One region of the Synechococcus sp. W55.1 genome, then DNA from elsewhere that is predicted to be linked to it. Evidence: predicted binding sites of a transcription regulator. Region 1 holds the regulator's gene; each other region holds the start of a gene.

What was found. The regulator NtcA, encoded in region 1, controls nitrogen genes in cyanobacteria. The targets are predictions, from matches to a motif close to GTANCNNNNGNTAC.
Region 2: a site for NtcA is predicted at 2,168-2,181, ahead of NW816_RS04400 (cob(I)yrinic acid a,c-diamide adenosyltransferase). Genes of this name have one in related genera too.
Region 3: a site for NtcA is predicted at 2,070-2,083, ahead of NW816_RS05025 (ferredoxin--nitrite reductase). Genes of this name have one in related genera too.

What each region holds. Positions count from the first base shown of each region.
Region 1 is NZ_JANSHN010000031.1:20,216-24,516, reverse strand. It holds gene NW816_RS13080 (prolyl oligopeptidase family serine peptidase) at 1-855, shown strand, start outside; gene eno (phosphopyruvate hydratase) at 852-2,135, opposite strand; gene ntcA (global nitrogen regulator NtcA) at 2,374-3,048, opposite strand; gene NW816_RS13065 (M61 family metallopeptidase) at 3,322-4,301, shown strand, end outside.
Region 2 is NZ_JANSHN010000006.1:37,094-41,394, reverse strand. It holds gene queA (tRNA preQ1(34) S-adenosylmethionine ribosyltransferase-isomerase QueA) at 1-537, opposite strand, end outside; gene dcd (dCTP deaminase) at 621-1,202, opposite strand; gene NW816_RS04400 (cob(I)yrinic acid a,c-diamide adenosyltransferase) at 1,276-1,983, opposite strand; gene NW816_RS04395 (phosphodiester glycosidase family protein) at 3,057-4,268, opposite strand.
Region 3 is NZ_JANSHN010000007.1:44,855-49,155, reverse strand. It holds gene NW816_RS05040 (ureidoglycolate lyase) at 1-357, shown strand, start outside; gene NW816_RS05035 (hypothetical protein) at 646-792, shown strand; gene NW816_RS05030 (CAP domain-containing protein) at 809-1,948, shown strand; gene NW816_RS05025 (ferredoxin--nitrite reductase) at 2,141-3,688, shown strand; gene NW816_RS05020 (CmpA/NrtA family ABC transporter substrate-binding protein) at 3,750-4,301, shown strand, end outside.

The sequences.
Region 1 (4,301 bases):
ACCAGCACCCTCTTTCGCCAGCCGCAGGTGGACTTTGACCCCAGCGCCTACGAGGTCAAACAGATTTTTTACACCAGCCGAGATGGCACGCGGGTGCCGATGTTCATCACCCACAAGAAGGGCCTGGAGCTGACCGGATCCCATCCCACGCTGCTGTACGGCTATGGCGGCTTTGGCATCTCCCTCACCCCCAGCTTCTCGGTAAGCCTGGTGGCCTGGCTGGAAATGGGCGGCGTCTATGCCCAGCCCAACCTGCGGGGCGGCGGCGAGTATGGGGAAGAGTGGCACCAAGCGGGCACCAAGCTCAACAAACAGAACGTGTTCGACGACTTTATTGCTGCTGCCGAGTGGCTGATTGCCCATGGCTACACCAACCCCTCCCAGTTGGCCATCTCCGGTGGCAGCAATGGCGGCCTGTTGGTGGGGGCCTGCATGACCCAAAGGCCGGATCTGTTCGCGGCGGCTCTACCGGCGGTGGGGGTGATGGACATGCTGCGCTTTCATAAGTTCACCATCGGCTGGGCCTGGATCTCCGAGTACGGATCCCCGGAGAACCCGGAGGAATTCAAGGCCCTCTACGCCTATTCCCCTCTGCACAACCTCAAGCCCGGCACCGCCTACCCCGCCACCCTGATCACCACCGCAGATCACGACGACCGGGTGGTGCCCGCCCACAGCTTTAAGTTTGCCGCTGCCCTCCAGGCTGCCCAAGGGGGATCCCAGCCGGTGCTCATCCGCATCGAAACCAAGGCAGGGCACGGGGCCGGCAAGCCCACTACCAAGCTGATCGAGGAAGCTGCCGACCGCTGGGCCTTTTTGGTGCAGGTGTTAGGGAGGAACGAGACGAAAAGTTAGCGAGCTTTGGGGCCCAGGCCCACCCGACCGGCATACACTGCCGCTTCCCCTAGCTCGTCTTCGATGCGCAGCAGTTGGTTGTACTTGGCAATGCGCTCGCTGCGACAAAGGGATCCGGTTTTGATCTGCCCGGCACGGGTGGCCACCGCCAGATCGGCGATGGTGGTATCCTCGGTTTCGCCGGAGCGGTGGCTGATTACAGAGCGAAAACCCGCCTGGCCAGCCAGTTGAATGGCCGAGACGGTCTCCGTCAGGGTGCCGATCTGGTTGAGCTTGATCAAAATGGCGTTGGCGGCGGCGCTGTCGATGCCCTTCTGCAGGCGGGTTAGGTTGGTTACAAACAGGTCATCCCCCACCAGTTGCACTCGGGATCCCAGTTGAGCGGTCATGGCTTGCCAGCCGGCCCAGTCTTCCTCCGCCAGCCCATCTTCAATGGAGAGGATGGGATAGCTGGCCAGCAGTTGCTCGTAGTAAGCCACCATCTCAGCCGCGCTGCGGGCTTGGCCCTCAAAGTGATATTGCCCATCCTGCAGCAGCTCGTTGGCAGCCACATCCAAGGCCAAGGCGATATCTGCTCCCGGTTTGTAGCCTGCCTGTTCAATAGCCGTCATCAGCAGATCCAAAGCCGCCGCATTGGAGTCGAGATCAGGAGCAAACCCCCCTTCATCCCCCACACCGGTGGACAGCCCCTTCTGCTGCAGCACTTGTTTTAGTACCGCAAACACCTCAGCCCCGTAGCGCAGCGCCTCGCGAAAGCTGGCCGCTCCAATGGGCACAAGCATAAATTCTTGAATATCGACGTTGTTGTCGGCGTGGGCGCCGCCGTTGAGCACGTTCATCAGCGGCACCGGCAGCAGGTTGGCAAAGGGCCCCCCCAGATATTTGTAAAGAGGCAAGCCCACTGCTTCCGCAGCCGCTTTGGCTGTCGCCAGAGAAACTGCCAAAATAGCGTTGGCCCCCAGGCGGGACTTGTTGGGGGTGCCGTCCAGGTCGATCAGCAACTGGTCAATACGGGCTTGGTTGAGGGCATCTTCTCCCTGCAGCTCCGACTGGATGGGGCCAAGGATGTTTTCCACCGCCCTCAGCACACCCTTACCGCCGTAGCGTTTGGGATCCCCGTCCCGCAGCTCGTGGGCCTCGAAGGTGCCGGTCGAAGCACCGCTGGGAACCTGCGCCAAGCCCGTTGCCCCATTGGCTAGACCCACCAGGGCTTCTAGGGTGGGACGCCCTCGCGAGTCGAGGATCTCATGGGCGGTAATCCACTCGATGGCTGTTTCCACAGTTACACCTCAGCAATTGGCTAGATAGCTCTGGCCAAAGCCAGATCCCCCCATAGACTAGTAGGTTTTTGCCCGCGATCCGGTCAGCTTCCAGAAAACTTTAAGTCTGTCCTTCGGGCACAGAGATTCTTCAAGGCTGCAGCAGTAGATTGAACATAGGCCGGCCAGAGCTTCAACCAGCCGTCGAGCGGGGTTTGCCTGGGCAAGGTGCTGCTCAGGAAGTGTTCTCCTCTTCCTTCTAGGCAAAGCGATGGCTCAGCCGCATCGGGTCGTGTACGGTGATCTTCTTCTTGTGAATGGAGATGTACTTCTTCTTGCGCAGCTCTCCCAACAGGCGGGTGATGGTGACGCGGGTTGAGCCAATGGCCTCGGCAATGGCCTGGTGAGACAGCTTGAGATCGATGGTGACCCCATCTGGGCCAGGCACCCCGAAATCGCGACAGAGAATCAACAAAAAGCTGACCAAACGGGATCCCATGTCGCGATGAGCCAGCGTCTCGATCATCATCTCCGTTTGCAAGATACGAGACGACAGGCTTTTAACCAGCAACATGGCCAGTTCGGCGTTCTCCTGTAGGGATTTCTCCACCTGCTCGATCGGTAGAGAGAGTAACTCGGTAGGTGTAAAAGCCACCGAGTGATAAAAGCGGTCGGAGCGCTGTCCCGTGATAAAGGAGAGCACGCCGAAGATGCTGTTTTCGCGCAGGAGGGCAACGGTGATTTCCTCTCCCATTTCGTAGACCCGCGAGAGCTTAACGGCTCCCTTTACCAAAAAGTAAACCCGCTCCGCCGGATCCCCTGGAAAAAAAATGGTCTTCCCGCGCTCGAACGTTTCGATAACCGGAGGATGGTGAGGGCCTCCCAATTGCTTGAAGGCTGTGATCAGAGATTTTTCCGCTACGGCCACCGCCATACTCATCAACCTTTTAAGGTCAGTTTATACCTAAGATCAACCTACTAAGATCAATCTAGAAGCATTAGGCTAGGTTGCAACCCATTGACTTCAGAATCTACGAGGATACCAAGATTTACCCTAAAGTAGAAGGTTCTGCCTAGGTATCTTTGTAGCACGCGCTACATTTTTAAGTCTCGTTGCTGCTCTCCAGCCAAAGGCAGAGGTTAGGATAGGAGCCATTGCCGCTGGGGGCTGCGCCAGCCCTTGGCAGTAGAGGGTAGGGTGGGTTCTATGGGGATCCCAGAGGTTATCGTTTCTGCACCTTCTCAACTGAGCCGCCAGCATTTCACAGTGCGGATGCCGGATCCGGCCAATCACCTGCTGGAGGTGGAACTGCAGATCCAAGAGGTGGATCCAGAGGTGCCTTTGCGGCTGCGACTGCCGGTGTGGACGCCGGGATCCTACTTGGTGCGGGAGTATGCCCGTCATGTGCAGGAGTTTCAGGCGGCAACTGAGCAAGGGATCCCTTTGGCCTGGCGGAAGGTGGATAAGAATACCTGGCAAATCGATCCGCCGGGTTCTTCTGCTGTGAAGGTGTGCTATCGGGTCTATGCCTATGAGCTGACGGTGCGCACGAACCATCTGGATTTGACCCACGCCTATTTCAACGGGGCAGCGCTCTTCCTCTACGTGCCCGGTCGCGAGCGGGAACCCTACACTTTGACGGTGATCCCCCCCAAGCCGGATTGGCACATCGCCACCAGTTTGCGGCCCTTGACCTCTCCTTCTGAGGATCCCACTTCCGGCCAGTCTTTTGTGGCGGAAGACTACGACGAGCTGGTGGATAGCCCGGTGGAGGTGGGCCTGCATCGGATGCAATCGTTTGAGGTGGAAGGGATCCCGCATTACTTTGTGGTTTGGGGGGCGGGCACTCTGGATGTGGAGCGGGCTGTCGCTGATGCTAAGGCGATTGTCAAAACCACAGCCGCGTTTTTCGGTGGGCTACCCTACGACCGCTACTGGTTCATTGTGCATTTGTCGCCGGGAGGATTTGGTGGCCTTGAGCACAAGTACAGCACCACCCTTCTTTACTCTGGGCTGGAGCTGCATCAGCCGGAGTCCTATCGGCGCTTTTTGTCTTTGCTGGCCCACGAGTTGTTTCATGCCTGGAATGTCAAGCGTCTGCGTCCGCTGGCATTGGAAAAGATCGACTACAACCAAGAAAACTATCTGGAATGCCTGTGGTTTTGTGAGGGAGCGACCAGCTACTA
Region 2 (4,301 bases), on a different contig from region 1:
CCCCTCCCACTCAAACTGCACCACTCGCCCACCGGTCTCCGGATCCAAATCCAGGACAGTGGCTCTCAGCCCAGAGGGGGATCCCTCCTTGCTCCAAAAACCAATCCGATCCCCCACCTTCACCCGTTTGCCCGGCCTGACCAAAACCCGCCAGTTCCACGCCTGATCCGGCAGAGGTTGGGCGGCGGCAGGGATCCCTTCCAGGCAAGGCTCCAGCAGCAACACTTCGACCCGCGCCCCAGAGGGTTCCTTAGCCCCGAACAAGCGGGCCGGGATCACCTTGGTATCGTTGAGAACCAGCAGATCCCCTTCCTGCAGGTAGTCAGGCAGATGGCAGAAGCGGCGATGCTCGTGCCTATCCGGGTACACCACCAGCATCCGCGCCTGATCCCTGGGCTCCACCGGCGTTTGCGCAATCCGATCTGGAGGGAGGGTGTAGTCGTAGGAAGCTGTGAGCAGATCCGGATTGGGCTCCCTATCGCCCAAAGGCTCAGCCTCACCGGGGGGAGCGGCAGCAGGCGAAAAAGAGTCAGGCATGGAGATGAATCAAGATGGGGTTCTACGTGGATCCAGCATAGCCAACCGGATCCCGCCAACCCTCTCCCTTTTGAGGGAAGCAGCTAAACCTTGGCCACCACCACCTGCTGCGGCTGATCCTGATACTTGCCGGCGCGGTCGGCGTAGGTCACTTGGCAGGGATCCCCTTCCAGAAACAGAAGCTGGACCACCCCTTCGTTAGCGTACACACGGCAGTCGGCGCTGGAGGCGTTGGAAAACTCCAGAGTGAGATAGCCCCGCCATCCCGCTTCAGCCGGCGTCAGGTTGGCAATCAGACCCACCCTGGCATAGGAAGATTTGCCAATGCAGATCACGGTAATGTTATCCGGGACTTGCAGCCGTTCCAAGGACACCCCCAACCCATAGGAATGGGCCGGGATGATAAAGTAATCCCCCATCTCGTCGTGGTGCAGCTCCACCGCTTCCAGATTCTTGGGGTTAAACCGCTTGGGATCCACCACCGTGCCGGGCACATGGCGAAAGATCTTGAACTCCACCGGCGACAGGCGGATGTCGTAGCCGTAGGAAGACAGCCCGTAACTCAAAACGGGCCGAGATTCAACAGCGCGCACCAGCTCAGGGCAGAACGGCTCGATCATCCCTCGCCGCGCTTGCTCACAGATCCAGCGGTCGTTTTTTAACATGGATGCAGCCGGTTCCCTAGGGAGTGGGGGGAAAAGCAACAGTTACCATATGTACTGTTTCTGTCAGCTTCTGTCAGCAGTGCGGAGCAACATAGGGTGCCGTAGGCATAGCACTTGTGCCGTTGAATTGAGGGGGATCCAGAGAGCAGGCAACATTCGCATCGGCAGTGCGGAGCCCTGGGCCTGGGATGCCACGTAGGCGCAGCTGCGTGATCAAGTCGGCCCGCTCCAGAAACGAATCTGGCATCTCCGGCCCGGTGATCACCATGTCCATGGAGATGGGGCGTTGGTCGATTAAGCTCAGCACTTCCGCTTCTGGGATCAGGCCCAACTTCACAGCCAAGCTCAGCTCATCCAACACCACCAAGTCATAGCGGCCACTCCTGACAGCCTCCTGGGTGAATTGCCACAGCTCATCCAATGCCACCCGCTCCTCAGGCTCTAGGTGAGGTGTATCGATGCAGCGGTGCAGGCGACAACGAACCCACTCCAAGGATCTGCCCAGGGAGAGACGATTTTCGGGCCCCTGATTGATCCCACCCTTGAGAAATTGCACGATCAGCACCCGCGTTCCCTGGCCTGCCAAGCGCATCGCCTGAGCCATGACGGGCGTAAACATGCCCCGGCTGGGGTGGGTGTAAAGCTGCAGGGATCCCTGGGGAACCAACTGGGCGGAGAGGGATCCATTCTGCTGAAGGAAAAGCTCGCCGGCAGCAGGGCTGGCTTGAGCCGCAGGCTGTTTGGCGCGGGCTACAGGAGCGGCATCCTTGGAGGAAGGCATAGGATTTGGAGAAGCAGTGCAAACCACGTTCTATCTCGCGAGCAGGCTAGAGAACACGGCCCTAGGTTACAAGGCCTACAAGTGGTGGAGAGCGTCGGCTATGGATTCCATGAAACACCACCTGTGCGTATCCGTCAATGAGTCGGTTCTGCTTCTAGCTGGCATACAAATCATCCCCAATAGAGTAATAGAAAATACAATCCTTGCCCATCCTAGCCTTTTGGCACAAGAGGCAATACCTGAAAAGCTTTGACAGGGGATCTCAATAAAATTTCAGGCCTAGCCCAGAAGCTTGTGTGTGGGGCTATCTCACTTGAGTATAGAGGTGCTCTATAAAAATTTGAGAAAAAGATCAATTTCTTCCAAATAAGGTTGACTCTCACAAACAGGAATGCCAGTACCAGCAGCCTACCCACGAGAGAGGAGCAAGGGTCAACCTATCCCAAAAGCCTTGTCCACCAGGAGAGATAGTCATTTTTAAAATAACTATACATTTGGTCGGGAGCCGGGTAGGCCTACACATTAGCGAACATTCGTAGTAGAGAGAATTGTAACCAAAAGTCCAAGGAGTTAATTTCTAACCTCGAGAGTGAAGAAATATAAATTCGTCAATCATCTTCGTCAAAAAATGGATTATTGACAATACTTTTTTGAAAACCAGCATCTGATTTAGCAGAAGCGTAAAGAATTGCGTGCCTTTTATACTCTGAGGTCGTCTTCTTCAAGAGATCGCCTCTTTGATCATTTTTCTTACCGGTCTCAAGGCCAATGTTTTCTACTTAATTTAATCTCTATTTCTGTTATGAGAAATGAGCATTGGGCGTTCGTTTGGATCCCACTTAAAATTGACCTGAAAAAGCTCTGGGGCTTTGGGTGCTGAGATTGCCGGGATCCCATTGCGCAATCAAAGCCGAGTCCTTCCTCTGGCGAGGAGAGATTTTTGTTGAGAAGGTAGATCCAATCCTGGAGAATACTTGACCCCTCATCCAATCAGCCAGAAAGTCCGGGGATCCCACCCTCGATCCCTGGATCAAAGGGAAAAGACTCCATCCCGCCGGCACAAAAGTTTTCTGTCACCGACTTGGGCTTGGGAAAAACCCTAGGCCATTGTGAACTCGGGGTGTACGCCGCCGGGATGGACTGGGATCCGTCTCGCTGTTGATTGGGCTGGCTTCTGGGTGCCGGTGTTCCCAATTGACGGCCTCTCCCCCCAGCACCAAGGTGGAAGCATTGCCCCCATCCAAGTTCAAGGCATGGCGACAGCCCAATTGCTGCATCAACTGCGCCATCTCCAGCAGGGTGAGCCCTTGGTTTTCCTGGGCATTGCCGGCGGTAACCAGCAGCAAATGTCCGCTGTCCAGTTGGCCGATGGCACTGCGGGCGGCTCGCTGCCGGCGAAAGAGAGGCTGAAATCCCTCCAATCGGGCATCCAAAACCACCTGTCCATCCAAGAGCAAGAGCGGCCCTGCGCCCAAGAGGTGAGGATAGGCTTCCAGCTCAGGCGGATCCAAGCGCAGATAAAAGCTGAGGCGATCCCCAGGAACCAGCTTGCGGGCTTCTAGGGCACCTTCTAGCCCCCGCCCTGCCAATACATACCCCTCACTGGGAATCTGTACCGTTAAACTGCCGGCCAGGCCAGCCATCAGAATCTCTTGCACCCGATCCTCCCGCACCATCACGAGCATTTCGTCGTCCGTTTGGGTGGTGTAGGTGGATCCCCAGTCGGGGGTGAACTGGGAGATGCCGGGCAGGATATAGCCTGTATTGATGCCCACCACTGGGATTTGATCCCCAATGGCATTGCGCAGCTCTGCTTGCATCCGCAAACGGGCAAAGCGCACGGATCCCCCTTCTTGCCCTGCCGTCCCATCCGACCAGGCGATGACCCCACGACCCAAAATGGGGCTGGAGATCCAACGGCCATCCCGACGAATTGCCCCCAGCGGCTGACGGGTGTTGCGGTTGAAAAACCCACCGTTAATGGCGGCTACTGCTCCCTGTTCGGGGCCAAAGGAAGACAGCTCCCCCAGACCCACCAGCCCCGCAGGTGCAGCCCAGATAGGCCGCAGTTGGCCCGCTGCGAGAGAAATGACCACGATAGAAACGGGGATCCGATTGTCTCCAACCCAAACCTCCTTCTGGTACAAAGGGATCCCTTGCACCACCCGCACCGGCTGCACACCGAGGGTCACCTGAGCTTGAGCAGCCACGCTGGGCAAAAAGAGAGCAGCAGTGCAGGCTAACCCCCAGCCCATGACCCAGGCGCTCAGCTTGGTTTTGGACATGTCTTCACGTCTTTAGGGCTTCACCATTGTCAT
Region 3 (4,301 bases), on a different contig from region 1:
AATCAAGGGCAGCCCCGCTTTTACATCATGCGCTTGCCTCGCCGCGGCCTCAAGTTTACTCAGATCACCCACCACATCCGCTGCACCCAGTGCCTGGGGTCCCTGAATGGCAAGGAGTGGTTTATTGGTGTTGCACCGCCTGCCGATGAGCTGCACGTGGATCAGATTCAAGCCTTTCGGGTGCCTGGGGATCGCTTTATCAAACTGGAGATGGGTACCTGGCATGCCGGCCCCTATTTTGACCACGAAGAGTTCATCGATTTCTACAACTTGGAGCTGGCCGACACCAACATCACCGATCACGAAACCATAAACTTACTCCAAACCTACAACCTGGAGTTCCAGATCACCCCCTGACAAGCTTTTGGGGATCCCTTATCAATCGGGCAAAAAGCAGCATTGATCATTGATCACAGCAATCTTTCGCTTGAGCGCAAGAAGAGTTGTGGGGATCCGTACTCCACTATGGGTGGAGAGAGAAAGTGGGCTTGGATCCCAGTCCTAGTGGATGTAGCCGACTTGGGTGAGCGTTCCTTGACTTGGGCTTAAGTTATACCCTTGTCGGCATGAGTTTTGACGCTGTGGCCCACTCGGCCAGGTGATAGAACAGGGTCAAACCCAGCAGCATTTGGGAGGTTTGTTGTCATGGCTACGTTGCAACCCAAAGTGACCCACCAGCTTTTGGCGGCCTTAGCCCTGTTTGCCTGTCTGGGCTTGTTGCCTGCTTGTGGCGAGAGCAGCAGCAGCACCGTCAGCCCCCCCAGCATCACCCCCACCCCCACCGGCTCATAATTCGGCTGGTTTTTGCATGCCCTTGCAGCGGTTGCCCAAGTTGGTTCAGCTTTGGGCTTTGAGGATCGCGGGGATCTTTTGTCTTTGTCTGCTGGCGGCCTGTGGAGGATCCCCTACCTCGATGGAGCCACCGCGGGCAGGGGAAGTGCCGATTGCCAGCTTCCTGTGCCGGTTGGATCGCCAGACCCGCAGCTTCACGGGGCCTATTTACGCCGAACAGCCCCAGGTTGCTACCTGCAACCCCGGTCGCCTTACGCCTGCAGCAGCCCAAAAGATGATGGATCGGCTGAATTTTCTACGGCTGTTGCACCAGTTACCGCCGGTGAAGCTCAATCCTCAGTTCCTAGAAGCCGCCCAGCAAGCGGCCTTGATGCAGGTAGCCAATGGTACTCTCAGCCACCAGCCGCCCCCTTCTTGGCGCTGCTTTACCCCTGCTGGGGAGGCGGGATCCCGCTTCAGCAACCTGGCGGTTGGGCCCATCCTAGAGCTGAACGGCCCCGATCCAGGCCGGGTGTTGGCGCGGCAGGTGGACATCTATTTTGCCGAGCCAGGTCGAGAAAACTTTGTGGATGTGGGGCATCGCCGCTGGAACCTGTATCCTCAGTACGCCCAGGGGGCCTACGGCATTGTCTTTGACCCACGGGCTGGACGGGTGACCCAGGCCAACGCCAACTGGATCTTCGGTTTTGACGAGTCGGTGCCAGATCCAGAGTTCATCGCCTTCCCGGAGAAAGACGGCTACCTCTACCGCCTAGAAGGGTTTTCCGGCCAGCCCCTGTCTGCCTACCGCTGGTCTTTCTCGGTGCCCAGCCGTGGCGGCAAGGCTGATCTCAGCCAAGCCCAAGTCCGCATCACCGATGCCCTCAGCGGCGAGCCGGTGCCTGTTGGAGATCTCCGCGTGGGGGATCCCGCCTTTGGCCTGGAAACTTTGACCTACTCCGTGGGTTCGATCCAGCCCAATCGCAACTACACCTTTGAAATTAGCGGCATTCGCCTCAACGGTGGCCCCCCCCGCAGCTACCGCTACACCACCGCTCTCTACGACTGCGATCCCCAAACTTCCCAACGGCCCGCACCCCTCACCGAAGGGCTGGGGATCCCGCCCCGTCTGCTCTGGCAGATGGAGCCTTTCAACTCTTTCAACCCTCTCAACTAGCTTTTCCTCACCCCCAGCCCCTTTCCCAAAGGGGAAAGAGGGGTCTGCTGCTCCTGGAAGCCTGACTTTATGCATAAAGCGCAATTCGAGAATGACAAAACTGCATAACCTGTTACAAAGTGTAACTGCCAATACCAAAGTTAACGGTTCGTCATCGCTAGGGTAGCCAGTGTTCACCCCACGGCAGCGATCATGGCGAACCAATTTGAACGCCTCAAAAGCGAAAAGGATGGGCTGGCGGTCAAGGCCGAGCTGGAGGCGTTTGCCCGGATGGGTTGGGAGAACATTCCTGAAGACGACCGGGATCACCGCCTCAAGTGGCTGGGGATCTTCTTTCGCAAGCGCACCCCAGGTCAGTTCATGCTGCGGCTGCGCCTGCCCAATGGGATCCTAACCAGCGGCCAAATGCGGATGTTGGGCGCAATCATCCACCCCTATGGAGAACAGGGCGTAGCCGACATCACCACCCGGCAGAACCTGCAACTGCGGGGCATCCCCATCGAGGAAATGCCCCAGATCCTGGGCTACCTGAAAGAGGTAGGCCTGACCAGCATCCAGTCGGGCATGGACAACGTGCGCAACATCACGGGATCTCCTCTGGCTGGTATTGACCCGGATGAGCTGATCGATGTGCGCGGTCTCACCCGCAAGGTGCAGGACATGATCACCAACAACGGCGAGGGCAACCCTTCCTTCAGCAACCTGCCGCGCAAGTTCAACATCGCCATCTGCGGTTGTCGCGACAACTCGGTGCATGCCGAGATCAACGACCTGGCCTTTGTACCTGCCTTCAAAAATGGCCGCCTGGGCTTCAACGTCCTGGTGGGGGGCTTTTTCTCGGCTCGCCGCTGTGCAGAGGCTATCGGCCTGGATGTCTGGGTGGATCCCCGGGATGTAGTTCCCCTGTGTGAGGCGGTGCTGCTGGTCTACCGGGATCACGGCCTGCGGGCCAACCGACAAAAGGCACGGCTGATGTGGCTCATTGACGAGTGGGGCCTGGAAACGTTCCGGGCCAGTGTCGAGCGCCAGATAGGCCACCCTCTGCCCAGGGCAGCGGAAAAAGATGAGGTGGTCTGGCACAAGCGGGATCTGCTGGGGGTGCATGCCCAGAAGCAGCCGGGCCTCAACTTTGTCGGCCTGCATGTGCCGGTGGGGCGGCTCAACGCCCTGGAGATGATGGAGCTGGCCCGCTTGGCGGAGGTGTACGGCTCCGGAGAGCTGCGGCTGACGGTGGAGCAGAACGTGCTCATCCCCAATGTGCCCGACTCCCGAGTGGCTTCCTTGTTAAAAGAGCCGCTGTTGAAAAAGTTCTCTCCCAACCCAGGGCCATTGCAGCGGGGGCTGGTGTCGTGTACGGGCAACCAGTTCTGCAACTTTGCCCTCATCGAGACCAAAAACCGGGCCGTGGCCTTGATGGAAGAGCTGGAGGCGGAGCTGGAGATCCCCCAAACGGTGCGCATCCACTGGACGGGCTGCCCCAACTCCTGCGGCCAACCCCAGGTGGCAGATATCGGCCTCATGGGCACCACTGCTCGCAAGGACGGCAAGGCGGTGGAGGCAGTGGACATCTACATGGGGGGAGAAGTGGGCAAAGACGCCAAGCTGGGCGAATGCGTGCGCAAAGGGATCCCTTGCGAAGACCTCAAGCCGGTCTTGGTGGAGCTGCTCATTGAACACTTTGGGGCCAGGCCGCGTCAGCATCCGTCCGCCGCCCAGGCTTCTGTTTTGGTAACCCGCTAGCGGTTCTGTTGCCGTCCTGAAAGTTTTTCTTTCTTCGTCGTTGTAAATCTTGGAGGTTTCGATGTCTAAGCTGTTCAGCACTTCCTCTCCCGTCTCCCGTCGGCAATTTTTGGCCGGGGTGGCTGCTCTCACGGCTGGGGCGGCCACGGCTGGGATCCCGCGCGCCCAATCGCAATCCTTGGGCAAAGGCTACTGGGTGGCGCAGGCCGATACTCCCGAAACCACCAGCGCCAAGCTGGGGTTCATCGCTCTAACCGACGCGGCCCCCCTGATCATCGCCAAAGAAAAGGGGTTCTTTGACAAGTACGGCATGAAGGACGTAGAGGTGGTCAAGCAGGCCTCTTGGGGCACCACCCGCGACAACTTGGTGCTGGGATCCGCCGCCGGCGGCATCGATGGGGCACACATCCTCACCCCCATGCCCTACCTCATCACCACCGGCAAAGTTACCGATGGCAAGCCGGTGCCCCTGTACATCTTGGCCCGTCTCAATCTGGACGGTCAGGGCATTAGCATTTCCAACCAATATCGGGATTTGCAAATCGGCCTGGATAGTTCCCCCCTCAAGGCCAAGTTTGCCGAGGTCCGAGCTGCCGGCGGGGATCCCAAATGT